3 regions of the Yersinia massiliensis genome follow, and region 3 is predicted to be linked to each of the others. Evidence: predicted binding sites of a transcription regulator. Region 3 holds the regulator's gene; each other region holds the start of a gene.

Region 1 (10,206 bases), 1.8 Mb from region 3:
ATCGCCCCTTCTGCCCATCATCATTATTATTTATCTTTTACATCTCAGTCTGTTTCGACCGTCTAACAAACATCTTTCTGACTAATATTCTTATTGGTTGTAAGCATTCTCACCGTGGCTGTTCACATCCAGACCTTCGCGTTCTTGCTCTTCTGGTACTCGCAGACCCACAATCAAGTCAGCAATTTTAAAGGCAACGAATGCAACAACACCGGACCAGACCAAACACACACCAACGCTGAACAACTGTACACCAACTTGATGACCCATAGTGACGCCAGCGGCGTAACCTGTACCACCCAATGAAGCGGAAGTGAAGACACCGGTCAGGATACAACCGACAATCCCGCATACGCCATGGACACCGAACACATCGCATGTATCATCGACTCGCAGCCATTTTTTCAGTAGTACCACACCCCATAGGCCAGCAACACCACCGATCAAGCCGATAATCAACGCACCACCTACACCCACAGTCCCTGCCGCTGGCGTAATCGCAACCAAACCTGCGATACAACCTGAACAGGCACCCAGTAATGAAGGTTTGCCACGTAAAATCCACTCAGCAAATACCCAAGAAAGAATGGCACCCGCTGTGGCGACTACAGTATTCAAGAACGCAAGGGCAGCAATTTCATTAGCGGCACTCGCTGAACCCGCGTTGAAGCCGAACCAACCAATATACAGAATCGCAGTACCGGTAAAGACCATTGGCAAGTTGTGTGGCTTAAATGCCTCTTTACCAAAACCAGCACGTTTGCCAAGCAAGTAAGCACCGACCAGACCTGCAATAGCGGCGTTAATGTGCACCACTGTACCACCCGCAAAGTCCAACGCGCCGTCCATTGCCAAGAAACCACCGCCCCACACCATGTGTGCCATTGGCAGATAAGAGAAGGTGAACCACAATACCGCGAAAATCAGCACCGCAGAGAAACGAATACGTTCAGCGAACGCACCGACTACCAGTGCAACAGTGATACAGGCAAATGAAGCTTGGAATGCCACATGGATATATTGGTAGAACGTGCCACTTAAACTGGTCAAACCGATGCCTTTCAACATCGCCGTTTCAAAGCCACCGAAGAAAGCATTACCCGCACTGAAGGCTAAGCTGTAACCGTAGAGAATCCACAACACGCAGACGAGTGCGAAAGTGACAGTGACTTGCGTCATCATCGATAATACGTTTTTGGAACGCAGCAAGCCGCCGTAGAACAGGGCAATACCGGGTACGGTCATAAACAGCACCAACGCGGTGCAAATCATCATAAAAGCATTATCAGCTTTGTCAGCTACAGCCGTTTCAGCAGCCATTGCCAAAGAAGGCAGCATCGCTACCGCACTCAGGCCCAACACGGATAAAAGTTTTTTCATCATCAACCCATCCCTATTCACTAAATTTGAGCCTGCAAATTACAGTGCTGCTTCGTCTGTTTCACCAGTACGGATGCGAATAACACGTTGCAATTCAGCAACGAAAATTTTGCCATCACCAATCTTGCCGGTATAGGCAGCCTTACTGATCACATCAATGACTTCATCCAATTGATCATCAGCAATGGCAATATCAATTTTAACTTTGGGTAAGAAATTAACGCTGTATTCAGCTCCCCGATAGAGTTCTGCATGTCCTTTTTGGCGACCAAATCCTTTCACTTCGGTTACGGTCAGCCCCTGAATACCCACAGAGGATAAGGCTTCACGCACATCCTCCAGCTTGAATGGTTTGATCACCACGGTAACCAGCTTCATATTTGCCCCTTCTCGAATTAAGTCGAATTTAAGTCTCCACGAAATAGATAAAGCAAAGGCTATGCCATAAATATTAATTGCAGAGAATTAGTCTAAAAATGGCGATCAGAGGGCGGTTGAGATAGGCAACCCAGATACGATGGCGTTGGACTGATAGTGCTGTGTGTTTTTTGCGCACCAAATTAGTGCGACACGCGTCACAAAAGTGCACGGACGTATCGATGCGTGATTAGGCTGCAAGATATTGGTGCGCTATAGACGCTATTTTTCCAGATTTTGGTGCATTTGCAGGGTGTTTCGATGGAAAAGGAGTTTGACGTGCTGCGCCTAAAAGAAAGCGAGGCCATTTGGCCCCGCAGCTTACCCTTTAATTTACTGCGCTTTCTAATTGGTCAATGGCAGCTAAATCTTCGCTGACTAGCTGCAACTGGTACATTTGATAATAACGGCCATGAGCCGCGAGCAGCTCTTGGTGCGTACCTTGCTCAACTGCCACACCGCGGTGCAGAACTAAGATGGTATCGGCATCGACAATAGTTGAGAGGCGATGAGCAATCACGACTAAAGTGGTTTTTTTCCGAATCAGCTGCAATGCCCGTTGGATGGCCTGTTCAGTACCAGAATCAATGTTCGCGGTTGCTTCATCCAAAATCAAAATTTGCGGTGCTTGTACCAATACCCGAGCCAGCGCGAGTAGCTGTTTTTGCCCAACCGATAAGGTATTGCCCTGCTCCCCTAACAGGCTATGCAACCCATCAGGTAGCGCATGAACCAATGGCGCAAGCTGTACCGTTTCCAAAGCATCCCAAACTTGCTGCTCGCTAATGTCACGACCTAAGGTGACATTGGCAAAAAAGGAATCGGCCAACACCACAGGGTCTTGTTGCACCATGGCAACGCCTTGGCGCAAAGTCTGATGGGATAGCTCGGACAACGGTCGACCATCAAGCAATATCTCGCCTTGCTGCACCGGATAATAGCCCATTAATAAATTAGCCAGCGTACTCTTACCACTGCCCGTATGCCCGACCAGAGCGACAAACCCGCGTGAAGGTACCTCAAGCGAAATATTTTGCAGCACCATTTTATCGTGACGATAAGCAAAGCTGACATTATTCACTTGGATGCGGCCGCTGGTCAGCGGACGGTCATCTGTTCCGTAGCCTTGTTGAGCGCGATCCATCAGATCAAAAATACGCTCCCCAGCGACGACTGCCTGTTGCAAGATTGACTGCTGAGACGTCAGTTCAATCAATGGCTCATTAAGCCGACCAAGGTAGTTGATAAACGCATACAACACCCCTACCCCAACCGAACCTTCAGGGCTAAAACCGAAAAGAAGTAACAAACCGCATAGCACCATGGCAGAGAACAAACTCAGCAAGGGACGTAATAGAAAACCTTCTAAGCGCAATGTTTGCATCCGCGCCATATAATGCGCGCGGCTAGCAGAATCCATACGCTCACCGAAACGTGCTTGCTGGCGGAATTGCTGAATGACACCCATACCATTGATAACTTCGTTAAAACCGTCGTTGATATCAGCGAGATAAGCCCGAACACGCCTGACTATGGGTGTGCTATAGCGCTGGTAGATAGCCATCACCACCAATACTGCGGGGAAAATGCAGATCGAAATCAACGCCATGCGCCAATCTAGACTGAACATCGCCACCAGCATCGCGCCAATTAATGCCGCACTTTTGAGTACCGTTGATACCACCATCACATATAAATCTTTGATGACTTCAGTGTCATTAGTAACGCGGGAAATCAATTGACCCACGGGCTGGGTATCAAATGCACTGAGGGGCTGGCGCAAAGCAGCATCCATGACTTCAATGCGTAACCGCTGAACGACCCCGACGGCAGCACGGTTAAACAGTAATGCCTGAAAATAGTGCAATGAAGCAGCCAGTAATTGCAGCAGTAAATATGCCACCGCTAACCCACCGACTAAACCGAGGGGTAGCGTGCCTTTTGCCACTACATGGTCAATAAAATAGCTGATTAAGAGTGGGCCACTGACTTCAGCGGCAGCGGCGACCCATAGCATCAATACCGCTAACCCTAATGGTTTACGATATGGGGAACCGTAGGAAAGTAAGCGTTTTAATGTCGGCCAAAGTTTTAATACTGGCAAAAACTTTACCGTCGGCGAAACTTGTTGAGACTTACTCATCCGTTTTAGCCTCCGGTTCACCATCATCAAGCGCAGCTTCTAATTGCTGATAACGGTACATCTCGCGATACCAACCCGATTGATTGACCAATAAGTTATGTGCGCCACGCTGCATCACACCGCCGTGTTGCATCACCAGAATTTCGCTGGCCTCCGTTAAAGCTGAAAGACGATGAGCGCTGATAATCACAGTACGACCCTCACCCCAGAGGCGCAGATTTTTTAAGATGTCATGCTCTGTTTGGCCATCAACCGCAGAAAGGGCATCATCCAGAATCAAGATCTCCGTCTCCAGTAATAGTGCCCTCGCAATGGAAATCCGCTGTTTTTGCCCGCCGGACAGCATCACACCGCGCTCACCAACTTCAGTGTCATACCCCTGAGGAAGACGCAAAATATCTTCATGTACGCTGGCTAAACGCGCGGCCCGTTCGATTTGTTCCTGAGTGGCATCAGGCTTACCCAACGCGATGTTGCCTGCGACCGTATCAGAGAACAAAAAGGGGGTTTGGCTGACCACAGATAAACGCCCACGCCAGTCATGCAGACGAATATCAGACAGTGAATGCCCTTGATAACAGATAGCGCCGTCATCAACATCAAACTGCCGCTGAATCAATGCCAGTAAGGTGCTTTTACCTGAGCCTGTTGGTCCACAAAGCCCTAACATCTGCCCTGGCGCCAATTTCAGTGCCACATCATGTAATGCTGGCTGCTCCGCTCCTGGATAGTAGAAGTGGCGAATATTGACGACTAACGAACCACGTTCGTTAGACAATTCGATGTGACCGTCTTTCACCACCGGTGCTTCATCCAGCAAACTACGAATACGGCTATATGCCGCGCTGCCGCGCTCGACGATATTAAACATCCATGCCAGCGCCAACATTGGCCATATCATTAATCCTAAATACATAACAAAACTGGTTAGTTGCCCCAGCGTAATGCTGTGATTAACCACCATCCAGCTACCACCACCAATGGCTAACAGATTAGCTACACCGATCGCAATATAAATGGTGGGATCAAAACGGGCATCAATACGCGCAACATACATATTCTTTGCGCCAGCTTCGGCGGCGACCTGCGCAAATTGCTGTGATTGATTATCTTCCAGACCAAAGGATTTGATCATGCGGATACTGGTCAAGCTCTCTTGCGCCTGATTATTGAGATTAGAAAATGCCCCCTGCGCCGATTTAAAACGCTGGTGTAGTTGGTCACCATAGTATTTGATCACTATTGCCATCACCGGCATGGGTAACAACGACAACAACGTCAGTTCCCAGCTAATTTGGGTACTCATGACAATCAGCACCGCGCAGCCCATTACCAGCGAATCCACTAGCGTCAGCACACCTTCACCCGCAGCAAAGACCACACGGTCGACATCGTTAGTGGCACGCGCCATTAAGTCACCAGTACGATGACGCAAATAGAAACCGGGAGCCTGGCGACTCAGTTGGCGATAAAAATTCGATCGTAGCTCTACAGCCAATTGATAGGATGCACCAAAGAGTAAAACCCGCCAGACATAGCGCAGTAAGTAGACCACGATTGCCGTCACTAACATCACACCGACCCACACCAGTAACATGTTGGTCGACATCTGTTTTGTACTGATGCCATCCACTATCACGCCTACCAATTTGGGCGGCAGTAATTGCAAGATAGCAATAATGATCAACAGCAACACCGCACCCACATAGCGACGCCACTCTCGGCGGAAGTACCAGCCTAATTGTGCAAACAATCTCACGCAGTTTTATTCCATGGTCTGATACCGAATAGCGTCGGTATTATTTCGCTCAAAGCGACAGGAAAGTAGAGTACCATCGTTAAAATGGCTTTTGACTCAAAAAGTTTTCTCACTCGGGCACCGGTAGCATCGTTGTGTATTTGATCTTCTCCATCGCAAAACTCGATGTCACATCAATCAGGCCCGGCACACCATTCACCATACGTTTGTAGAAGTTATCGTAACTTTTCATATCGGCGACTTCTACCTGCATCAGGTAATCATATTCGCCCGCCATACGATAGAATGCCAACACCTCAGGCATTTTCTTGGTGAATTCGACGAAAGCTTGATACCAATCGCTATTATGCTGCTGCGTCTTAATCAGCACAAATGCCGTCAGCCCCAGCCCTAACTTTTCGCTATCCAGCAAGGCAACGCGGCCACGGATAAATCCTTCATCCTCGAGTCGCTTCAGGCGCTTCCAACAGGGTGTTGACGTCAAGTTGACTGCTTCCGCCAGAACTTGCAGTGACTGCGTGCAATCTTGTTGCAACATACACAGCAGCTTGCGGTCTGTTTTATCTAGCATAACTACTATCCATGGAATAATTTTCTACCATTTGGCGACAAAGAAGGAAAAATGGCAACGTTTTTTTCTTTGAAAGTCGATATCATGGCTATCATTAGATGACTCTTAATATACAGGCCAGCAAATGACCAATACTTGGGTAAAAAATGCTATCAGTGAAATAGAAGCTGATTTTCAACGCTCCGCTGATACCCACTTGATTCGCCTCAACCTGCCGACCTTTCCTGGTATTTATCTCTATTTAAAAGATGAAAGTACTCATCCGACCGGTAGCTTAAAGCACCGTTTAGCCCGCTCATTGTTCCTCTATGGGCTGTGTAATGGGTGGATCACGGAAGGGACGACTATCATTGAGGCTTCTTCAGGCAGTACAGCCGTGTCTGAAGCCTATTTTGCCCGTCTAATTGGATTACCTTTTATTGCGGTCATGCCAAGTTGCACTGCGAAGCGAAAAGTTGAGCAGATTACTTTCTATGGCGGCCGCTGCCATTTTGTCGACCATGCAGGGCAAATCTATGCAGCATCGGAGCAATTGGCGCGTGAACTAAATGGCCACTATATGGACCAGTTTACGTATGCGGAACGAGCAACTGACTGGCGTGGCAATAATAACATTGCAGATAGTATCTTCCGCCAAATGGCACGTGAGCCTTTCCCGGTACCGGACTACATTGTGATGAGCGCGGGCACGGGTGGGACTTCCGCCACCTTGGGTCGTTATATCCGCTATCAAGGTCACGACACCCAACTGATGGTGGTCGACCCAGAAAATTCAGTATTCTATGATTGCTTCTGCAACCGTGATCGCGCAGTCACTGGCAGTTGTGGTAGTCGTATTGAGGGGATCGGCCGCCCACGAGCGGAGCCTTCATTTATTCCCGAAGTGATCGACAGCATGTTACGTGTACCCGATGCCGCCAGTATTGCAACGATTCATTGGCTTGAAGGCATTCTAGGGCGCAAAGTCGGAGCATCGACAGGGACTAACGTCTGGGGAGCTTTGCAATTAGCCAAACAAATGCGTGAACAAGGCAAAACGGGCGCGATTGTGACACTGCTTTGTGATAGTGGCGAACGCTATCTGGACACTTATTACGACACCCAATGGGTGAGTAGCAATATTGGTGATTTAACCCCCTTCCGCAATGAGTTAAATAACCTATAACTTGCCGATAAAAAGGGGCGTTAAGTGCCCCCTTTGAGGAAGAAAAAAACCGGATGGTTATCCGGTTGGCTAATAGCTATACCCTTTGTCATTGATGTTTTTGCACCAAGCATTGGGTATTAACCTCAGAATTCGGGGGAATAGGTGAGGTGTGGTGAACTTAGCCAATGTTGCAAATAGTGCGCCACGCCTTGGTGCTCGCAGCGGCCAATAACTTGTAGCTGAGGCAATTCTTGTTTCAATTGCGGTAAGGCATTCCCCATCACTAATCCACGCCCGACCCGTGACAGCATCTCTTTATCATTCATTGCATCACCAAAAGCCATGCAATCGGCCAGAGTTAAATCAAGGTGATGACTGAGTTGTTCCAACGCCGCGCCTTTATTGCAACCACGGGGAAGCACTTCAAGGCACTCAACAGCAGAGAAACAGAAATCAGCTTTGTCACCCATCTGTTGCTCCAACTGAGCTTTAAGCTCAATTAACTCTTGATGTGAAGCAATAAAGCAAATCTTGTGATTGCCCGTTAACGGTAATGCATCCAATGCCGTAAGCTGATACTGGAAACCACTGGTTTTATGAGCGGTAAGCAGCGCGGGATCATGAAAATCAGTAAACCAGCCCTCATCGCGGAATAAATGGATACTGGCATTCGTCTGCCAAGGCGTTCGCAGCACAAACTCCACCAACTCCGCGGGCAAATCCATTCCATATAAAGGTGCACCATTCAGATCGCAAACCCGTGTTCCATTGCCGGTAATCAGATAACCGTTAATACCGGAATGAGATAAAATACCTTTCATATCAATGTAGTGCCGGCCGGTTGCGAATGTCAGGATCATCCCGCTATCCACTAACTGATGCAATGCATTCAATGTCGCGCCACCAATATTATGGTCGCGCATCAGTAAGGTTCCATCCATATCAAAAGCGGCTAAACGGTACATTCAAAACCTCACTGAGAGTCATTCTGGTGGTATAGATTGAATTATGGCGTACTATTTACGGAACTAATAGTGAACAAATGATTTAAACTATTCCGTATTTAGTGTTAACCCGACTAGACGCCATTGTTGAAGGTAGACCTTTAAATATGCGCATTATTCACCGACTCACTCAATACCAGCGGTTGTATCAGAAATTTGGCGACCAACTCGCAGCAACCACCGTCGGGGAACTGGCAGAATTACTCTTTTGCAGCGAAAGGCATACTCGAACCCTTATCCAGCAGCTACAGTCAAACGACTGGCTCAGTTGGCATTCGCAAGTGGGTCGTGGGAAACGTGCGCAGCTAAAATGCCTGAAAAACCCTGATACGCTACGGGCAACCTACCTTAAATTGTTCCTTGAGCAAGGCGACCATCAAGCAGTGCTTGCGTTAGCCCAGTTGGAACCTGAACGTCTACAAACGCTACTCAACCCTCATATGGGGGGGCAATGGCAAGCCGATAGCCCAATACTGCGTATTCCTTATTACCGCGAACTTGAACCCTTAAACCCGATGCTCAGTACTGGCCGGGCGGAACAACATCTGATTTATACTTTACATGCGGGGTTGACCCGCTTTAATACCGGCGATCCACAGCCAAAGCCAGATTTAGCACATCATTGGCAAGTCAGTGACGATGGATTAACCTGGCAATTCTTCTTACGCAGCCAATTGCGTTGGCATAATGGGGAGCACATTCGCGGAGAACAATTATTACAAACATTGGCACTGTTACGGGCAAATCCGCGCAGCGAGCCGAATTTTGCCAATATCTCAGCCATCGACCTCCCCCATGCACTGTGTCTTAAATTTACACTTTTCAAGCCTGACTACTGGCTAGCGCATCGGTTGGCAGACTTACCATGCCGACTGTTTCATCCTGATAATCCGCAGTGGGGCGCAGGTCCATTCAAGTTGGCTACCTTTGACCAACGTTTGGTCCGGCTAGAACAACATGAGTATTACCATTTACAGCATCCATATCTGGAAATTATTGAATACTGGATAACACCAAATCTTGTGATGCCTTCTACTGATGGCAGTTGCCAACATCCCGTGCGTATCACCATCGGCCAAGAAGAGGATTACCCGCTAGCCCGTCCCGTTCAACGCAGTATGAGTCTAGGCTTTTGCTATCTGGCCATTAACCAGCACCTCAGTAATATGACGCCGCAGCAAATAACCAAACTACTGATGATTGTGCAAACCTCCGGCATATTGGAAGAATTATCCATGAGCCGTGGAGTCATAACTCCCAGCCATGAAATGCTACCGGGTTGGCCGATCCCGCATTTTGTCTCTGATGATAATCCTGCATTACCCACTCATCTGATATTGACTTACCAACCTCCGATGGAACTCAAAAGTGTCGCTGAACAACTAAAAAACCTATTAGCGGCGCAGGGTTGTACATTAGAAATCAGAGCCAGCCACGATAAACGGTGGAAAGGTACTCATCAAATTGAAAGTGCAGACTTATTATTAGCAGACCACCTAGTCGGTGAGTCTCCTGAAGCTACAATGGAAAGCTGGCTTCGCCTCGATCCAATTTGGCGCGGCATTCTTTCCCCTGCACAATTACTGCAACAGCAAAAAATACTAACTGATATTCAACAAATCGAACTGGAATCGGAACGATTCCGTCAGTTACAGGCGTATTACAATAACCTGATGCTATCAGGCTTGATTTTGCCGCTATTCAATTATCAATATCAGGTTAATGCTCCGCCACGTATTAATGGTGTCACTTTAACCGCTTATGGTTGGTTCGATTTTAGCCAAG
Region 2 (10,206 bases), 540 kb from region 3:
CAAAAAAGGGGGTTTATCTTCTTTCCCTTCCGAACTTGCTGCCATAAGAGAGATTGCTTACGCTCGTTGCATCACTTATCAAGGTATGCACATTGGGATTCGGCAGCTTTTTATTTTCCCTAATGAAATTGCCATTTTTGTGAGTTAGCGGTCATTGTCGCGAAAGTTAATAGCCTATCATTGAGGAATTGTTAAGAAAGTCTTTATTAAAATTGAGCTATTCTCATCAAGAGCTATTTCTCTTATAAGTTTTTTTTTGAATAAAAACAAACAGATGTTTGTTTTCTGGTTGCGCGGGATGTGCTAGCAAGGAGCAAATTTACTTAGGATGAGTAGCTGATGCTTAAGGAACGTAATGGATATACGATGAGCCAAGGATGATACACGGAGCGAATGTAAAAGGATGTTCAAGGATGCAGGCCGGAGCGCCGGATGAGTTGCCTCCAAGGTTGGGGGAACGGTAAGGATGGCGTATTGCAGGATGGAGAAACCGGGATGTTATGTAAGTGCAAGGATGCGCTGTAAGGATATCCTTCCGCAGAAGGTGCGAAAAAAGGCGACAGGTTAATCTGCCGCCTTTTTTCTTTCTCTGCTTTCTGCTAGATTCCGGCCCAATCCGATACCCAATATATTTTAAGTTGACGGGTATATACTCAATCCAATTCCATACTCATTAAGAGCACAGGTTATGAAGCAGCCAACTAAAGCACCACGCGCGAATATTGCAGGCCCGAAAAGCTCTGGCACACCAAAGCGCATTAAAAAGACCCGCGTAGAGCTTGATCTTGAAGCGCGTGAGCGTAAACGTCAGAAAAAACACAGTGGCAATCGCTCAGGTGCGAGAAGCAACGTTGAGAGTAGCAATAAGAAGGGGCAAACCCAGTCTCAAGAGAAAGATCCGCGCTTAGGCAGCAAAGTGCCTGTCCCGCTGGTGGTTGATAGCAAGGTAAAAGCTAAGCCAACCACTAAGCCGGTGGCAAAAACCGAAGCTAAACCTCGCCTGACGCCAGAAGAAGAGCTTTCTAAGCTGGAAAATGATGAACGCTTAGATGCATTGCTGGATCGCTTGGATAACGACGAAGTATTGAGCAAAGAAGATCAGGCTTACGTTGATCTGACGTTGGACCGCATTGATGCCTTGATGGAGCAATTGGGTATTGAGCTGGGCGACGATGAAGACGACGAAGAGAAAGAAGAAAAGCCGGAAGATATTTTGAAATTGCTGAAAGGCGGTAATCCAAACGACAAATTTTAAGCGATGCAATGGATCATTCCGACAATAGCCCTACTACTAACATGTTATCTATTGTGGTTATTGGGTAAACTATGGCGGCTGTCGCAACGTCGATCACGTTTGCGCAGCGCTACTGCGGCCAGACAACGAAAACATCTGCCCCTTAATCGGCCCGGTAAGCGCAAATATCGGAAGGAGTGAGCATGTCTGAGCACGCGATAGTTTGGGATTTATCCCTGATTCAAAAATATAATTATTCAGGGCCGCGTTATACCTCGTACCCTACAGCCCTTGAGTTCAAAGAAGATTTTAATGAAACGGCTTTTCAGCATGCGGTAAAGCGTTACCCGCAGCGGCCATTATCGCTGTATGTGCACATTCCGTTTTGTCATAAACTTTGTTACTTCTGCGGCTGCAATAAGTTGGTGACGCGCCAGCAACACAAAGCGGATGAATATCTGGCGGTGTTGGAAAAAGAGATCCGCCAGCGTGCCGTGTTGTTCGCCGGCCGTCAGGTCAGCCAAATGCATTGGGGCGGCGGTACACCCACTTATCTGAATAAAACGCAAATCACCCACCTGATGAATTTGCTGCGTGATAATTTTGATTTCCTGCCCGGTGCGGAGCAGTCGATTGAAGTGGACCCGCGTGAAATTGAGCTGGATGTGCTTGATCATCTTCGTGCTGAAGGTTTTAACCGCCTGAGCATGGGGGTGCAGGATTTCAATAAAGAAGTTCAGCGCTTGGTTAACCGTGAGCAAGACGAAGATTTCATTTTTGCTCTGATTGCGCGCGCTAAAGCTCTCGGCTTCAACTCAACCAATATCGATTTGATTTATGGTTTACCCAAACAAACACCTGAGAGTTTTGCATTTACCCTCAAACGAGTGGCGGAGCTCAACCCTGATCGCCTGAGCGTTTTCAATTACGCCCATTTACCGAGTCTGTTTGCCGCGCAGCGCAAAATTAAAGATGCAGATTTGCCTAGTGCAGAACAGCGGTTAGATATTTTGCAGCACACCATCCGTTTCTTAACCGAATCCGGCTATCAGTTTATCGGGATGGATCATTTTGCTCGTCCAGACGATGAGCTGGCTATTGCACAGCGGGAAGGGAAGTTACATCGCAATTTCCAAGGCTACACCACCCAAGGCGAGAGTGATTTACTCGGTTTAGGGGTTTCAGCCATCAGCATGTTGGGCGACAGTTACGCGCAGAACGAAAAAGAGTTGAAAACTTACTATGCCTGCGTGGAACAACGAGGCAATGCATTGTGGCGCGGCCTGACGATGACTGAAGATGATTGCTTACGTCGTGATGTGATAAAAACGCTGATTTGTAATTTCCAAATCAGTTATCAACCGATTGAACAGAATTATGGTATTCGTTTTGCGGATTATTTTGCTGAAGATTTTGAGCTACTCGCGCCCTTTGAGCAAGATGGGCTGGTGGAGCGGAATGAAAAGGGTATTCGAGTCACACCACGTGGGCGCTTACTCATTCGTAATATTTGTATGTGTTTTGATATCTATCTACGTCAACAAGCGCGTAAACAGCAGTTCTCCCGCGTGATCTGATGATAAAATCCACCCTCAGCGTTGAGGGTGGTCTTCACGTCGAACCGGTGGCAGGATCTCCAACAACTCGTTCCTACTCCATCCCCAGTTCTTTCAACTTACGCGTTAGAGTATTGCGGCCCCAGCCTAACAGGCGTGCTGCTTCCTGCTTGTGGCCTTGAGTGTGGCGCAATGCCGTGGTTAACAGCGTCCGTTCCATCTCGGGTTGTGCTTCTGATAATAAATCTTGATGGCCTGAGCGCAGTGCACGATCTGCCCATTGCGCCAGCAGCGTTGACCAATTATCCGGTGTCCGCTGGCCAGAAGCATCTGGCGTGCTGGTTTCAAACAGCTCAGAGGGAAGGTCTTGGATCAGCACTTCTTGCCCAGCAGCCATCACGGTCAGCCAACGACAAGTGTTTTCCAGTTGGCGAACGTTACCCTGCCAAGGTAGGCGAGTCAGCGCGACTTCCGTTTCAGGGTGCAGATTCTTGGCTTCTACCCCCAGCTCTTTGGCGGCCACTTGTAAGAAATAGCGAGCCAGACGCGGGATGTCTTCACGGCGTTCACGTAGCGGCGGCAAATGTACCCGAATGACGTTGAGGCGATGGAATAAATCCTCACGGAATTTCCCCTCCTGAACCCGTAATTCGAGATTTTGGTGAGTCGCAGCGATAATACGCACATCGACTTTAACCGGCGCATAACCCCCGACCCGATAGAATTGCCCATCAGCCAGTACCCGCAACAGACGAGTTTGCACATCCAGCGGCATATCACCGATCTCATCTAAAAACAGTGTGCCGCCATCAGCTTGCTCGAAACGGCCCTGACGCACCTGATTAGCACCAGTAAACGCGCCTTTCTCGTGGCCAAACAGCTCAGACTCAATCAAATCCTTCGGAATTGCCGCCATATTCAGGGCGATAAAAGGTGCTTTCGCGCGCGGGCTATGACGGTGCAACGCATGAGCGACCAATTCTTTACCGGTCCCTGATTCACCGTTGATCAATACACTGATTGATGAGCGGGACAACCGACCAATGATGCGGAAAACGTCCTGCATCGCCGGTGCTTCACCGATAATATCAGCGGTTGGGCCACTGGCGGGCTGGCTACGTGCAGGTTGCTGCTGCTCTTGATAATGGCTGATGGCTCGTTCAACCAGAGCGACCGCTTCATCGATATCAAAAGGTTTTGGCAGATAATCAAACGCACCTTGCTGATAGGCGCTAACCGCGGCATCTAAATCAGAATGTGCCGTCATTATGATGACCGGGAGCATTGGGTGACGCTGCTTAATCTGCTTTAGCAGTGCCAATCCATCCATGCCAGGCATACGAATATCTGACAACAACACATCTGGGGTTTGAGTCGCCAATGCATCCAACACCTGATTAGCGGTATCAAATGTTGCGCAGTTCAGACCGGCTCCTGTCAGTGCGCGTTCAAGCACCCAGCGGATGGAGCTATCGTCATCGACGATCCAGACTATCCCTCGTTGCATAGAAACCTCACTGGCGAATAGGCAGGTAAACCGAGAATTCGGTGTGTCCCGGCCAACTGTTAAATTCAATTTTACCCGAATGTTGATCGATAAGATTTCGGGCAATCGATAAGCCAAGGCCCGTACCGCCTTCGCGACCACTTACCATTGGATAAAAAACGGTATCTTGTAATTGCGTTGGTATACCAGGGCCATCATCTTCAATATCAATTCTTGCCGCTAAACGATAGCGCATGCCGTGAAGAGTGACCTGAAAAGCGGTGCGCGTGCGTAGAGTAATGGTGCCACCTGCTTCACCCAAAGCCTGTAATGCATTGCGGGTGATATTCAGCAGCACTTGTTCAATTTGGTCTGGATCATGGGCCAGCTCCGGCAAGCTCGGATCATAGTCACGGATTAACGTCACATTATCGGGTTTTTCCAGCGAGACTAACTGGCAGACTCGTTCAGCGACCTGATGGATGCTTTGCGTTACATGCTGACCGGGCCGTTGTGGGCCTAATAAGCGGTCAACCAAATTACGTAAACGGTCAGCTTGTTCGATGATCACTTTGGTGTATTCCAGCAACGCCGGATCAGGCAATGCCTTGGACAATAATTGAGCTGCTCCACGCAAGCCGCCCAATGGATTTTTGATTTCGTGAGCCAGCCCTCGCACTAAATCACGGGCTGCAACTTGCTGTGCATGCTGCAATTGCTCTTGGCTTAGCCGACGTTGATTATCCATCGGTGCCATTTCCAGCAGTATAAAACCTTCCGGCAGTGATTGTGCCGTCAGTGACAAAATATGCGCGCGGCCATCAACAACAAGCGTCACTTCGTTATCGGTAAAACCTTGCCCAGTCTCCAGACTTTCCCGCATCAAAGTGATATTCAGGGAAAAATAGCCTAATAGTTCAGGGAGGGGTGTACCGAAAAGTTTACGAGAGCTTTGCGCCAGCAGTTGTTGCGCAGCAGGGTTGGCATAATGAATTGCCAGAGAGTCATCTAATAGCAGAATGCTATTAATGAGAGAATTAAGGATCTGCCCAGCATCGGGCAGCGTGCCTGTTGCCATTACGCAGACTCCTGCACATTTTAGGTGCATCAATACCCTTTATCATCGACATTCACGGCTATCGCGCGAATTCAATTGTCTTGGGTATAATTGATTAGCTATTTGAAAGGTGGAGAAAAAAGCCCATCTAAAGATGGGCCAAAAGTTTCCACGGCAACAAAAAAACTAAAGCTAAAACTGAAAATTAAACGCTGTAATACAGTTCGAACTCAACTGGGTGCGGAGTCATACGAACGCGGTCCATTTCTTCTTTACGCAATTCGATATAAGCATCGATAGCGTCGTCAGTGAACACGCCACCACGGGTCAAGAACTCGCGGTCTTCGTTCAATGCAGCCATTGCTTCGTCCAGTGAACCTGCAACTTTTGGAATCTCTGCTTCTTCTTCCGGTGGCAAGTCATACAGGTTTTTGTCCATCGCATCACCAGGGTGGATTTTGTTGATGATGCCATCAAGGCCAGCCATCAGCAGTGCTGCGAAGCACAGGTATGGGTTAGCAGCTGGATCCGGGAAGCGCGCTTCAATACGGCGTGCTTTCGGGCTCGCAACCACAGGGATACGAATAGATGCTGAACGGTTACGGGCAGAGTATGCCAACATGACCGGCGCTTCGTAACCTGGGACCAAACGCTTGTAAGAGTTAGTCGTTGGGTTAGCCAAGGCGTTGATTGCTTTAGCGTGCTTGATAATACCGCCGATGTAGAACAGCGCCATTTCAGACAAGCCTGCGTATTTGTCGCCAGCGAACAGGTTAGTCCCGTTCTTGGACAAAGACATGTGGCAGTGCATGCCTGAACCGTTATCACCAAACATTGGTTTTGGCATAAAGGTCGCTGTTTTACCAAATGCGTGTGCCACGTTGTGTACCACGTATTTGTAGATCTGAATTTCGTCAGCTTTTTTGGTCATGGTGTTGAAGCGGGTAGCCACTTCGTTCTGACCTGCTGTGGCGACTTCGTGGTGATGCGCTTCAACCACCAGACCCATTTCTTCCATGGTCAAACACATGGTAGAACGCAGATCCTGTGAAGAATCGACTGGAGGTACTGGGAAGTAACCGCCTTTCACAGCTGGACGGTGGCCTTTGTTGCCGCCTTCATATTTAGTGCTTGAGTTCCATGCGCCTTCGATATCATCGATAGCGACGTGTGAACCACGAATGCTGCTACCAAAACGAACGTCATCGAACAGGAAGAATTCTGGCTCTGGCCCGAACAGGACGGTATCGGCGATACCTGAAGATTTCAGGAAATCTTCAGCACGTTTAGAGATAGAACGTGGGTCACGGTCATAACCTTGCATGGTGCCTGGTTCAAGGATGTCACAACGGATAATCAGTGTGGAATCTTCGAAGAACGGGTCCATAACAGCGGTGCTGGCGTCTGGCATCAGTACCATGTCGGATTCGTTAATGCCTTTCCAGCCACCAATCGAGGAGCCATCAAACATTTTGCCTTCTTCGAAAAAGTCAGCGTTGACTTGATGAGCTGGAATGGTGATGTGCTGTTCTTTACCTTTGGTATCGGTGAAACGCAAATCAACAAATTTTACTTCGTGCTCATTCAGCATCGTCAAAACATGTTCAGCGGACATACTTATATCTCCTGGATTTGTCATAGTCGTCGTCGTGGAACGATTACCGTGTATTACTAATAGGGTTATGGCCTTCGTATCACTCAAAACAGCAAACTTGTCACTATTTATTTCGTACAGTTATTCGCGCTAACGAATCATGCTAAAATACATTGCGAAATCTATGCCAACTTTCCAAACCCCCCGTTTATGCCATATCATACGGGGTCTACTGATAGTCAGTATGCACCAGGATAGCAATATTGCACTGTTCTGGTGCTTCATTTGCGCCATTGAGCACTATAATGGTGCAAGAATGGGCCGGGAGGCTATTTTTGCACCGTGAAAGGGATCACAAACTAACCGCCGTTAGGTTGTTTATAAGAGAAGTTTGTGATCTTGTTTAGTCCCTCGCTTATTACGTGTACAATAGCGCGCTATTTCTAAATGCCTGAGGCAAAAAAGCTGTGATCGAGAATCTGCGTAACATCGCCATTATTGCGCACGTTGACCATGGGAAAACTACCCTGGTCGATAAGTTGCTACAACAATCTGGTACTTTCGGTGAACGTACTGAAGCAACTGAACGTGTAATGGACTCCAACGATTTGGAGAAAGAGCGTGGGATAACCATCCTCGCGAAAAATACCGCCATTAACTGGAAAGACTACCGCATCAACATCGTGGATACCCCAGGACACGCCGATTTCGGTGGTGAGGTTGAGCGTGTAATGTCTATGGTTGACTCTGTGCTGCTGGTCGTCGACGCAATGGATGGCCCGATGCCGCAGACCCGTTTCGTGACCAAAAAAGCATTTGCTCATGGTCTGAAACCTATCGTGGTAATTAACAAAGTTGACCGTCCGGGCGCGCGTCCTGATTGGGTTGTGGATCAGGTGTTTGACCTGTTCGTGAACTTGGATGCTACCGACGAACAACTGGACTTCCCTATCATCTATGCATCTGCATTGATGGGTATCGCCGGTGAAGACCACAATGATATGGCGGCAGACATGACCCCGCTGTATCAAGCAATCGTTGACCATGTGCCTGCGCCAGACGTAGACAGCACCGGTCCATTGCAGATGCAAATCTCCCAGTTGGACTACAACAACTACGTAGGTGTTATCGGTATCGGCCGTATCAAACGTGGTGTCGTTAAACCTAACCAGCAAGTGACTGTTATCGATAGCGAAGGTAAAACTCGCAACGGTAAAGTCGGTAAAGTACTGGGCCATATGGGTCTGGAACGTATCGAAACCACACTGGCTGAAGCGGGCGACATCATTGCTATCACCGGTCTGGGCGAGTTGAACATCTCTGACACTATCTGTGACGTGAATGCTGTTGAAGCATTGCCAGCACTGTCTGTAGATGAGCCAACTGTGACCATGTACTTCTGCGTTAACACCTCTCCGTTCTGTGGTAAAGAAGGTAAGTACGTGACTTCACGTCAGATCCTTGACCGCCTGAATAAAGAGTTGATCCATAACGTTGCACTGCGTGTTGAAGAAACTGAAGACGCTGACGCATTCCGCGTATCTGGCCGTGGTGAACTTCACCTGTCGGTTCTGATCGAAAACATGCGCCGCGAAGGTTTCGAGCTGGCTGTATCTCGTCCTAAAGTTATCAACCGTGTTATCGACGGTCGCCATCAAGAACCATTTGAAAGCGTAACGTTGGACATCGAAGAACAGCACCAAGGTTCAGTCATGCAAGCCATGGGTGAGCGTAAAGGTGATGTGAAGGACATGGTTCCAGATGGCAAAGGTCGTATTCGTTTAGACTATATGATCCCAAGCCGTGGCCTGATTGGCTTCCGTACTGAATTCATGACCATGACTTCAGGTACTGGTCTGCTGTACTCCACATTCAGTCACTACGACGATGTGCGTCCGGGCGAAATCGGCCAACGTCAAAACGGCGTACTGATCTCTAACGGCCAAGGTAAAGCAGTTGCATTCGCCTTGTTCAAACTGCAAGACCGCGGCAAACTGTTTATCGGTCACGGTACAGAAGTGTATGAAGGCCAGATTATCGGTATTCACTCACGTTCTAATGACCTGACTGTAAACTGTCTGACCGGTAAGCAATTGACCAACATGCGTGCATCCGGTACTGACGAAGCAACCACTCTGGTTCCTTTCCTGAAGAAAACGCTGGAACAGGCTCTAGAATTCATCGATGACGATGAATTGGTTGAAGTGACCCCGCAATCAATCCGTATCCGTAAGCGTCATCTGACGGAAAACGATCGTAAGCGTGCAGGTCGCGGTCCTAAAGAAGGTTAATTCTTCTTTGTTCTTAGGGCGCCGAAAGCGCCCTGAGTTCTTATCCTCTTCGTCCTTGAAGCTGCAGCTGTGTTAGCTTCACTTGTTCACCTGAATCACTTACTGATGTAAGCTCATCGGGACTCACTCTCTTGCTGCCTTGCTGCAACTCCAATGCCTTTGAGGATATCCTCTGTCAGGTTGAAACCGCCGCTGTGTTAGCTTCACTCGCTCACCTGAATCACTTACTGATGTAAGCTCATCGGGATTCACTCTTTTGTTGCCTTGCTGCAACTCCAATGCCTTTGAGGATATCCTCTGTCAGGTTGAAGTCGCCGCTATGTTAGCTTCACTCGCTCACCTGAATCACTTACTGATGTAAGCTCATCAGGACTCACTCTTTTGCTGACTTCAATATTTTATTTTTTCTGATTGAACCCTCCTTTTTCTTCCTCTCCCTGTTCAGCCTAACCTTTTCCCGATACAGTGAAACTCACCATCTAATTGGGAGAGCGCCATGCTGTATATCTTTGATCTAGGGAATGTGATTGTTGATATCGACTTTAAACGCGTGTTGGGTGTCTGGAGTAAATTAAGCGGTGTGCCACTGGCGACATTGAGTGAGCGCTTTACCATGGGTGAGGTGTTCCAGCAACATGAGCGAGGGGAAATCAGTGATGAAGATTTTGCCCGTCAACTCAGTGACGAAATGGGCGTGGCCCTCAGTTTTGAACAGTTTGCTGAGGGATGGCAGGCGGTTTTTGTCTCGTTACGCCCTGAAGTGATCAAGCTAATGCATAAGCTGCGCGAGGACGGGCATCGGGTCGTGGTGCTATCCAACACTAACCGGCTGCATTGCAACCACTGGCCACAACACTACCCTGAAGTTGCCGCTGCTGCTGACCATATGTATTTGTCTCAAGATCTGGGCATGCGTAAACCGGAAGCCAGGATTTATCACCACGTATTAGAAGCGGAAAATATCCCAGCGGAACAAGCCGTGTTCTTT
Region 3 (10,206 bases):
TCGATAGCACTTTCTAATGATAGGTTTTTAGTCGACAGCGGGTGCAGACGACGGGTATCACTGTAGCGACGAATCAGGGTATTGCGGTCAGCATCTAAAAAAAGCAACTGCGGCGAAAAGCTGTCTGGCAACTGAGTCATGGCATGCTCAAATACCTCAGGTGATTCAGGCATATTGCGCACGTCTATACTTACCGCAGCAGAAATATTTCTATCGGCAAGCGTGCTCGCCAATTGTGGTAGTAGAACCACAGGCAAGTTATCGACACAGTAAAAGCCCATATCTTCCAATGCGCGCAAAGCAACAGACTTCCCTGAACCGGAACGGCCGCTGACAATCATCAGCACCATGTGAGTGACTCCCCTTGGTATCTGTACCTATCATCTTTCAAGTTGCCAGTGTGTTGAGCACTTTCTGACAGCGAGAAATCTATTGGATATACATTAAGATTCTGTATTCCGGCTATATGAGCAGAACATGACAATTAAAACAGATAGCACTGATTACGCTGTCTCTGGCGGTAATTCGGTCATGATCTGATAAAGCTCGTCATCACTTTGTGCTGCGCGTAGGCGACGACATACTGTTTTATCAGCTAATCGCTTGGCCACTAAAGATAAAGTGTGTAAATGAGTTTTACATTGATCTGCCGGAACCAACAAGGCAAATAATAGATCAACAGGTTGATTATCAATAGCATCGAAGGCAATCGGTTGTTCCAAACGGAGAAATACGCCCACTGCACGCAGTGTGTCTTCCTCTAACTTGCCATGAGGTATCGCGATGCCACTGCCAATGCCTGTACTGCCCATACGTTCGCGGGTCAATACAGCATCGAAAACGACCTGTGAAGGCAAGTTAAGCTGTTTGGCAGCTAACTCGCTGATAATTTCCAAAGCCCGTTTTTTACTGGAGCAATGTACGGAGCTTTTGGTGCACTCGATATTTAATACCGAGCTTAATTGCAATGCTGGATCGTTGGTCATCTCATCTTTCACTTAAGCGCTGTTTTAAGCCTGACTCTACGGATAGTCGGTAGAGCCAGGCTATGTAGCGAGGGTAGAACCGCCGTTAGATAAACTAACGACTAGGATTCTTAATGTTGTTTCAATTTATCTTTATGCTTGTTCAACTGGCGAGCCAGCTTATCAACCAAAATATCAATAGCTGCGTACATGTCTTCCTGCTCTGAACTTGCGTGCAACTCGCCGCCATTCACATGTACCGTCGCTTCTGCAATTTGTTTAACTTTTTCGACACTTAAAACCACATACACCTGGTTAATGCGATCAAAATATTGCTCAAGTTTGGCAAATTTAGTGGTAACAAACTCGCGTAATGCATCGGTTATTTCGACATGAAGTCCGGTAATATTGAGCTGCATAGTGTCTTCCTTCTCAGTTCAGGTCAAACCAACTGTTTACGTTGATTTGACGGCGGGATGGATAACGACTCTCTGTACTTCGCGACGGTACGCCGTGCCACCATGATGCCTTGTTCGCACAAAAGCGTGGTCAGTTTACTGTCGCTAAGGGGTTTGGCAGGGTTTTCTGCCGCAACCAATTTTTTCACCAGTGCACGAATTGCTGTCGAAGAGGCTTCGCCCCCGCTCTCAGTATTGACGTGGCTGGAGAAGAAATATTTCAGCTCGAAAATCCCGCGAGGACTGTGCAGGAACTTTTGCGTCGTCACTCGAGAAATTGTCGATTCATGCATATCGACGGCTTGGGCGATATCCGCCAGCACCATGGGTTTCATAAATTCAGGCCCATTTTCAAAAAAGTCGACCTGCTGTTCTACGATACAACGTGCAACCTTGAGCAGTGTTTCATTGCGGCTTTCAAGGCTTTTTATCAACCATTTTGCTTCTTGCAGATTGCTGCGGATGAACTGCCCGTCGCTATCATTGCGGGTATTACTACCCATTGCAGCATAGTGTTGATTAATTTTTAGGCGTGGAATGCTATCGGCATTTAGCTCGACCGTCCATTTATCTTTGTCTTTATGGACCAAAACATCGGGAATAACATACTCAGATTCCCCTGTATTGATCGACTGGCCAGGGCGCGGATCCAGTGACTGGATCAGGGCTATCGCTCCCTTAAGTGTATCTTCTTTTAGCCGACTTAAACGGATCATTGTCCGGAAATCATGGTTACCTAGCAAATCCAGATAATTACTCACCACCAGACGCGCTTCGGCAAGATAGGGGGTGTCTTTGGCGTATTGCGAGAGTTGTACTAACAGACATTCGCGCAGGTTACGCGCCGCCACGCCGATAGGATCAAAGTGTTGGATCCGCTTGAGAACGGCCTCGACTTCGTCCAGTGCAATGTCTTCGCCCCCCATACTTTCCAGAATATCTTCCAGCGGGACGGTGAGATAGCCTGTTTCATCAACAGCATCGACAATTGAGGTCGCGATAGCTGCGTCCGTTTCAGAGAAGGGCGTGAGATCCACCTGCCACATAAGATAGTCTTGTAGCGTTTGGGTGGTTTCACCTTGATAGACGGGCAACTCATCATCGCTGTAATCATTGCCTGTGCCTGATGGCGTACCTGCGGTATAAATCTCATCCCAAGTGGCATCGAGAGGTAACTCTTCAGGCATATCGGCTTGTTCCAGCGCTTCGCGAGTATCAAGCGATTCACTGTCTACTGTTTCTTTGGTGTCTACCTCTTCATGAGGGTCAGTTTGCTCAAGCAGTGGGTTGCTCTCCAGCGCTAACTGAATCTCCTGCTGGAGTTCAAGTGTAGAAAGTTGCAACAGACGGATGGCCTGTTGAAGCTGTGGAGTCATTGCCAATTGTTGGCTGAACTTGAGTTGCAAACCTTGCTTCATAATGCGGTATCAATTTTCCTTTATGACTGGCGAAACGGCCTTGTTACGAGCATCGGTAGATGATTAGAGACGGAACTCTTCACCTAAATACACGCGTTTGACTTGTTCGTCAGCCAAAATTTCCTGTGGTGTGCCATGAGCGATTAAGTGGCCCTGGCTTACAATATAAGCCCGCTCACAAACGTCTAACGTTTCGCGCACGTTATGGTCGGTAATGAGTACACCCAAACCACTGTCGCGCAGATGCTCAATAATTTTTTTAATATCGATAACTGAAATGGGGTCAACACCCGCAAACGGTTCGTCCAGCAAAATAAACTTAGGATTTGCTGCCAGCGCACGGGCGATTTCCACACGGCGACGCTCACCACCAGACAGCGATTGCCCCAGATTGTCACGTAAATGCGTGATATGGAACTCTTCCATCAACTCGTCAGCCCGTTCTTGCCGCTGTTCAGTCGTCAGATCTTTACGGATTTCCAGCACCGCCATCAGGTTATTAAAAACACTTAAACGGCGGAAGATTGAGGCTTCCTGCGGTAAGTAGCCAATGCCGCGACGGGCGCGTTCATGGAGAGGCAAGAGGCTGATATCTTCATCATCAATCACAATACGCCCGGCGTCACGCTGGACAATGCCGACAACCATATAAAAGGTGGTGGTCTTACCCGCGCCGTTTGGCCCCAGCAGACCCACAATCTCACCTGACTTTACACTCAGGCTCACGTCTTCGACCACTTTACGGCCTTTGTACGCCTTAGCCAGCTTTTCTGCGATTAATGTTGCCATAAATGATTACTTACTCTTCTTTTGGCCTGACGCTGCTGGCCCTTTGTCTTGTAATTGGGACGGTAATAATACGGTTGTGACGCGATTGCCTTTATCACTGAAGGCTTCCATCTGCTGTTTTTTCACCAGATAAGTAATGCGGTCACCTTTGATATTACTATCAAGTTGCTCCAGATAAGCATTGCCAGTCAACACCACAAAATCATTCGCGACTTCATAGCGCAATTTTTGACCGTGGCCTTTGACGGGTTTACCGCTGTCTTGCATTTGGTAGAAGGTAACAGGATTGCCGTAGCCTTCGATGACCATTTTGCTTTGGTCACCGCCAGGGCGGGTGACAACCACTTTATCGGCCTTAATTTCAATGGTGCCTTGTTTGATAACGACATTGCCGGTAAAGGTGACGGTGTTCGCCTCCATATCCAACGCTTGCTTGGCAGAATCGACCATGACGGGCTGATCGGTATCACCCGTTAAAGCCAGCGCTGGCAGGCTGGTGGCCAAAAGTGAACTGGCAAGTAAAAGAAGGCGAATGTTATTTTTGGATTTCATAAGAGGTTTTAACCTTTTCAATCAGCTCAGCGGTTTTATCCCGCAAGTTACCACGCATTTTCATGCCGTTAGACTTGAATCCAACCCCAAAGAGGGTCACTTCATCGTCTGAGGACACATCCTGAGTGATCAAATTAACCTGGGCGTTATCGGTTCTAATTTTTTGCAATTGCGCATCGGGTGTCAGGCTATCGACCTCAACATGACCATATAAATACAGCATTTTATCGTCGGTCAGTTTGGCGCGATCTGCCCGAACTGTCCAAGTGGCAACGGCATTCTCGTCAAACATCGTCATGACCGGTTTAGTAAACCAAGTCAGCTCTTGGGCGCTGAAGTTCTGAACTTCCTCTGCCACTAATTTGTAATTCAATTGCCCGACCGGATTAAATACCACTGTCACCGTATGCTGGCTTTGCGACGATGGCTCATTATTGTCTGCCTCCGTTGGCATACTTTGCTGATTGAAGCCGGACATATTCCAACCAATCAAAGCCAAAACGATCAATGCTAGCGCTAGGGTTATCCATAGCCTTGTTTTACTCATATCGACAATCCTTTGGCACCGTCGAGTTTATCCTGGGCCAATAAAATCAAATCACATATCTCACGTACTGCACCGCGCCCGCCATTAATTTGCGTCACGTAATGTGCTTTGGGAAGAAGTAACGGATGGGCATCCGCCACCGCGACAGATAACCCGACTTGGGCCATGACTGGCCAATCAATCAGGTCATCGCCAATATACGCCACCTGCTCAGGTTGGCAGTTTAATGCTAGCAATAATTCATGGTAAGCCACCAGTTTATCAGATTGTCCTTGATAAAGGTGGGTAATGCCTAAGGTGTTGGCGCGGTCTTCCAGTAATTTGGCGCGACGGCCCGTAATAATAGCTACTTCAATACCCGAGGTTATCAGGCAGCGAATACCATAACCATCACGGACGTTGAATGCTTTCAGCTCTTCGCCATCGTTACCCATGTAAATCAGACCATCAGACATCACGCCATCAACATCACAAATGAGCAGACGAATGTTTTCTGCACGTTGCATGACGCTCTCGGCCACGGGGCCGTAGCATGTGTCCAAATAGACGGTGCTGCTCATAATTTTTCCTTTGTTAAACGACACCGGCTCTTAGCATGTCGTGCATATGCACCACGCCGAGCAATTGGTCACCGTCGGCCACCAACACTGCGGTGATGTGACGTGATTCCATCAGGTTGAGTGCATCGACTGCCAACATGTTTGGACGAACTCGAATGCCGCCACTGGTCATCACGTCTGCGATCTTCGCATGATTTAAATCAACGCCCATATCGAATATCCGGCGTAAGTCACCATCGGTAAAGATACCTTTAATCATCATCAAATCGTCACAGATTACGGTTAAACCCAGATTTTTCCGAGTAATCTCCAGTAATGCATCGCGTAATGAGGCATCAGGGCTGACATGTGGTATTTCTGCACCAGTGTGCATGATATCGCTGATTCGTAATAACAACTTGCGCCCAAGTGCTCCGCCCGGATGTGAAAGCGCGAAATCTTCCTGAGTGAAGCCGCGTGCCTGTAATAGTGCTACCGCGAGTGCATCACCCATCACTAAGGTGGCGGTGGTGCTGGTTGTGGGGGCGAGCCCCAGTGGACAGGCTTCTTGTGGGACTTTTATGCACAAGTGAATATCGGCGGCTTTACCCATGGTGCTCTCAGGGTTATTGCTCATGCAGATCAATGTGATTTTTTGGCGCTTTAGGACAGGGATTAACGCAAGAATCTCGTTTGATTCGCCTGAGTTGGAGATGGCTAACACGATATCTTGTGGTGTTACCATACCGAGATCGCCATGACTGGCTTCTGCTGGATGGACAAAGAATGCTGGCGTTCCCGTACTGGCAAACGTAGCGGCAATTTTGCAACCAATATGACCTGATTTCCCCATTCCCATGACGACTACTTTGCCATGGCAATGAAATATGGCTTCGCAGGCATTAGTGAAATCGTCATTAATGTATTGATCGAGCTGTGCAAGTCCTTCGCGCTCAATGTGCAATACCTGTTTGCCCGCCTGTTGAAAATCTATTCTTGGTTGCGAATCAAAAGAAGACATACTGAGTTCCTGTACGTGGCATCGTTTTCTGTTACGCCGCACTTAAAGGGGCGAAGAATAGCACCGCAAGATAAGCGATAAACCCACATAATAACAGAGCGCCCGCCAGATGGCCGATGCGATGTTTACGCCCTAAACAAAGCAGGGTGAATATCACGCTGACACCGAGCATCACCCAATAATCACGTTGGAAAGCCTCAGGATTAATCTCCCCTGGTGACAACAACGCAGGGACGCCTAAGACAATCACGATATTAAAAATGTTCGATCCGATGATATTCCCGACCGCCATATCATCTTCCCCTTTCAACGCACCGGCGATGAAAGTGGCTAACTCCGGTAAACTGGTGCCGATAGCAATGACGGTCAGCCCAATGACCAATTCACTGACGCCCGCGACTCTGGCAATGACAGTCGCGTTATCAATAATCATTTTGGCTGACAGCGGCAAAATAATGAAGGCCAGTACCAGCCACAACAAAGCGACGGTCGTGCTGCTATCTTGCGGTAATTCTGCCAACTGTTCGCGGGTTAGAATGTCATTACCCTGTGCATGGGCCAATCGCGCGATTTTTAGCATCAACACAATAAATGCGACGGCGGCCAGCAGCAAAATAATACCGTCCCCACGGCTAAGATGATTATCCGCTAACAGAAAACCACACAGTACGGTGACCGCTAACATTAAGGGTAATTCGCGACGTAATATCTCAGAGCGTACCGTTAATGGGCGTATCAGGGCAGCACCGCCCACAATCAGCAACAGATTGGTAATATTGGACCCCAGCACATTCCCAACAGCCATATCGGTTTGGTTATTCAGTGCGGCAGTGACTGAAACAATCAACTCTGGTAGCGAGGTGCCGATACCCACAATCGTCATCCCAATAATGAGCGGTGGGATACCAAAAGCGCGGGCTAACACCGCAGCGCCGTAGACTAATCGGTCGGCGCCATACACTAATAAAACCAAACCAATGACTAATAGTGTTATCGCAAGAAACATGCAGAGTCCTTTATTAGGTATAATCCTGATCCATGGGGTGCAGGCAGCAGATCGCCCATTAGCAAAAATGGTTAGCAACGTGTTTTGAAACTTATTTTTGCTTAGTTGCTAATTTTGACTGTGAGTGCCGGAAAAGTAAAACTGAAGGCAACTTTAGCTACGAAAAAGCGCGAATAAGTTGCCAAACTACTTCCCAATCGCGCTCGTTAACGCCATTTGATGTAGCATTGGCGGTTAGGTGAGTAATAAAAGGCTCAAGGGACGAATGATAATGAAGCATATAGCGTCGAATTTGATAGAGATCCATGGGATGAGTTTTACCCGTGGTGAGCGTTCGATATTCGCCGATATCAATATGACGGTCCCGCGCGGAAAAGTGACTGCGATTATGGGGCCTTCAGGGATAGGTAAAACCACACTACTGCGCCTGATCGGTGGGCAATTAGCGCCGGATACCGGTGAAATCTGGTTTGATGGTGATAATATTCCTACGCTTTCGCGTCAGCGTTTATATGATGTGCGCAAAAAAATGAGCATGTTATTTCAATCAGGGGCGCTATTTACTGACTTGACCGTGTTCGAAAACGTGGCATTTCCACTGCGCGAGCATAGTCAATTACCGGAAGAGTTGCTGCATAGCACAGTGATGATGAAATTGGAGGCGGTAGGATTGCGTGGCGCGGCGAGTTTAATGCCCAATGAGCTGTCCGGTGGGATGGCACGTCGTGCGGCATTAGCACGCGCAATTGCCCTTGATCCTGAACTCATTATGTTTGATGAGCCATTCGTTGGTCAGGACCCGATTACCATGGGGGTGTTGGTAAAACTGATTGACGAGCTGAATCATGCATTGGGTGTCACTTGTGTGGTGGTTTCCCATGATGTGCCGGAAGTGCTCAGTATTGCCGATTATGCCTACATTGTTGCCGATCAGCATGTGATTGCTGAAGGAACACCTGAACAGTTGCAGGCTAACGATGATATGCGGGTGCGCCAGTTCCTTGATGGTATTGCCGACGGGCCGGTGCCTTTCCGTTTCCCTGCCGGGGATTATAAAACTGAGCTGTTAGGTTGATGGGGTATTCATGCTAGTACAGACATTAGCGTCTCTAGGCCGTCGCGGCATTAATGTCTGCGCCTCCTTTGGTCGCGCAGGCTTAATGTTGTTCAATGCCCTCGTGGGGCGGCCTGAACCGCGAAAACAGTGGCCACTATTGGTTAAACAGCTGTATAGCGTTGGGGTGCAATCCCTGCTGATTATTGTGGTTTCCGGCCTGTTCATCGGTATGGTTCTCGGATTACAGGGCTTTTTGATCCTGACCACATACAGTGCAGAAGCCAGTCTTGGCATGATGGTATCATTGTCACTGTTACGTGAATTAGGGCCAGTCGTCACAGCGCTGCTGTTCGCGGGTCGTGCAGGTTCTGCATTGACTGCGGAGATTGGCCTAATGAAAGCGACAGAGCAGATTTCCAGTTTGGAAATGATGGCTATTGATCCCTTGCGCCGAGTGGTCGCACCTCGGTTCTGGGCGGGTTTGATTAGTATGCCATTATTGACCGCGATTTTTGTTGCCGTCGGTATTTGGGGCGGTTCAGTGGTCGGTGTTGACTGGAAAGGCATCGATGGCGGTTTCTTCTGGTCAGCCATGCAGAGCGCCGTTGAGTGGCGTACAGATTTACTGAATTGCCTGATCAAAAGCGTGGTATTTGCCATTACCGTGACTTGGATTGCGCTGTTCAATGGTTATGATGCGATCCCAACATCTGAAGGGATTAGCCGGGCAACGACCCGTACTGTGGTGCATTCGTCACTGGCGGTATTGGGATTAGATTTTGTGCTGACAGCACTGATGTTTGGGAACTGAGTCGATGCAAACGAAGAAAAGTGAAATCTGGGTAGGCGCGTTTATACTGATTGCTATCGTGGCAGTCATATTCCTCTGCCTGAAAGTGGCCGATATCAAAGCAGTGGGCAATCAACCGACTTACCGGATTTACGCAAATTTTGACAATATTGGCGGGCTTAAAAACAATTCACCGGTCAAAATTGGTGGGGTAGTCGTTGGGCGGGTAGCGAATATTACGTTGGATACCAGCAACTACAGCCCCCGTGTGGCGATGGATATTCAGCAGCGCTATAACCATATCCCAGACACCAGTTCATTAGCTGTCCGCACGTCAGGTTTATTAGGTGAGCAGTTCTTGGCTCTGAACGTCGGTTTTGAAGATCCTGATATGGGCACCAGTATTTTGAAAGACGGGGGTGTGATTCAAGACACCAAGTCCGCCTTGGTATTGGAAGACCTTATCGGCCAGTTCTTGTACAAAAGTGGTGGGGATGGTAATTCTGATGCACCAGCCAATAACTCTACTGCGCTGCCAGCTGGAGCAACTGCACCGACTGAATCCACTGTACCGGCAGCAAATAGTCACTTGCCTGCAACTCAACATCCATAAAAGGGTATCAGAATGTTTAAACGTTTCCTTATGATTGCATTGCTGGTGGTCGCGCCATTGGCGAATGCGGTCGATCAAACTAACCCGTATCGTCTGATGGATGAAGCGGCGCAAAGAACATTCACACGTCTGAAAACTGAACAAGCAAAGATCAAGCAAAACCCAGACTATTTACGGACGATCGTGCGCGAAGAGCTGCTGCCATTCGTCCAGATCAAGTATGCCGGGGCACTGGTGTTAGGGAGCTATTATAAAGGGGCAACACCTGCACAACGTGAAGCTTACTTCAATGCTTTCAGCCAATATCTAGAGCAGGCATACGGCCAAGCATTGGCGTTGTACCACGGCCAAACTTATGATGTCGCACCAGACCAGCCGCTGGGTGATGCCAATATTGTCGCTATCCGTGTGACCATCCTCGATCCTAACGGTCGCCCACCGGTTCGTTTAG

The links. The regulator sigma-54, encoded in region 3, starts transcription at its own class of promoters, with help from an activator protein. The targets are predictions, from matches to a motif close to GTTGGCACANNTTTCGCTNT.
Region 1: glnK (P-II family nitrogen regulator) is a predicted target of sigma-54. The motif match lies at 1,808-1,827, and genes of this name have one in related genera.
Region 2: glnA (glutamate--ammonia ligase) is a predicted target of sigma-54. The motif match lies at 7,100-7,119, and genes of this name have one in related genera.

The regions. Positions count from the first base shown of each region.
Region 1 covers NZ_CP028487.1:3,598,377-3,608,582, forward strand. Annotated here, with positions in the region: gene amtB (ammonium transporter AmtB) at 91-1,380, opposite strand; gene glnK (P-II family nitrogen regulator) at 1,420-1,758, opposite strand; gene DA391_RS16865 (SmdB family multidrug efflux ABC transporter permease/ATP-binding protein) at 2,126-3,940, opposite strand; gene DA391_RS16870 (SmdA family multidrug ABC transporter permease/ATP-binding protein) at 3,933-5,699, opposite strand; gene DA391_RS16875 (Lrp/AsnC family transcriptional regulator) at 5,809-6,270, opposite strand; gene DA391_RS16880 (PLP-dependent cysteine synthase family protein) at 6,395-7,435, shown strand; gene cof (HMP-PP phosphatase) at 7,561-8,382, opposite strand; gene DA391_RS16890 (SgrR family transcriptional regulator) at 8,529-10,206, shown strand, end outside.
Region 2 covers NZ_CP028487.1:4,904,012-4,914,217, reverse strand. Annotated here, with positions in the region: gene yihI (Der GTPase-activating protein YihI) at 689-1,255, shown strand; gene hemN (oxygen-independent coproporphyrinogen III oxidase) at 1,438-2,811, shown strand; gene glnG (nitrogen regulation protein NR(I)) at 2,885-4,297, opposite strand; gene glnL (nitrogen regulation protein NR(II)) at 4,305-5,354, opposite strand; gene glnA (glutamate--ammonia ligase) at 5,539-6,948, opposite strand; gene typA (ribosome-dependent GTPase TypA) at 7,395-9,218, shown strand; gene yihX (glucose-1-phosphatase) at 9,715-10,206, shown strand, end outside.
Region 3 covers NZ_CP028487.1:458,763-468,968, forward strand. Annotated here, with positions in the region: gene rapZ (RNase adapter RapZ) at 1-350, opposite strand, end outside; gene ptsN (PTS IIA-like nitrogen regulatory protein PtsN) at 504-986, opposite strand; gene hpf (ribosome hibernation promoting factor) at 1,097-1,384, opposite strand; gene rpoN (RNA polymerase factor sigma-54) at 1,408-2,841, opposite strand; gene lptB (LPS export ABC transporter ATP-binding protein) at 2,905-3,630, opposite strand; gene lptA (lipopolysaccharide ABC transporter substrate-binding protein LptA) at 3,637-4,182, opposite strand; gene lptC (LPS export ABC transporter periplasmic protein LptC) at 4,166-4,729, opposite strand; gene kdsC (3-deoxy-manno-octulosonate-8-phosphatase KdsC) at 4,726-5,289, opposite strand; gene kdsD (arabinose-5-phosphate isomerase KdsD) at 5,303-6,289, opposite strand; gene DA391_RS02105 (calcium/sodium antiporter) at 6,321-7,295, opposite strand; gene mlaF (phospholipid ABC transporter ATP-binding protein MlaF) at 7,567-8,370, shown strand; gene mlaE (lipid asymmetry maintenance ABC transporter permease subunit MlaE) at 8,381-9,163, shown strand; gene mlaD (outer membrane lipid asymmetry maintenance protein MlaD) at 9,168-9,755, shown strand; gene mlaC (phospholipid-binding protein MlaC) at 9,768-10,206, shown strand, end outside.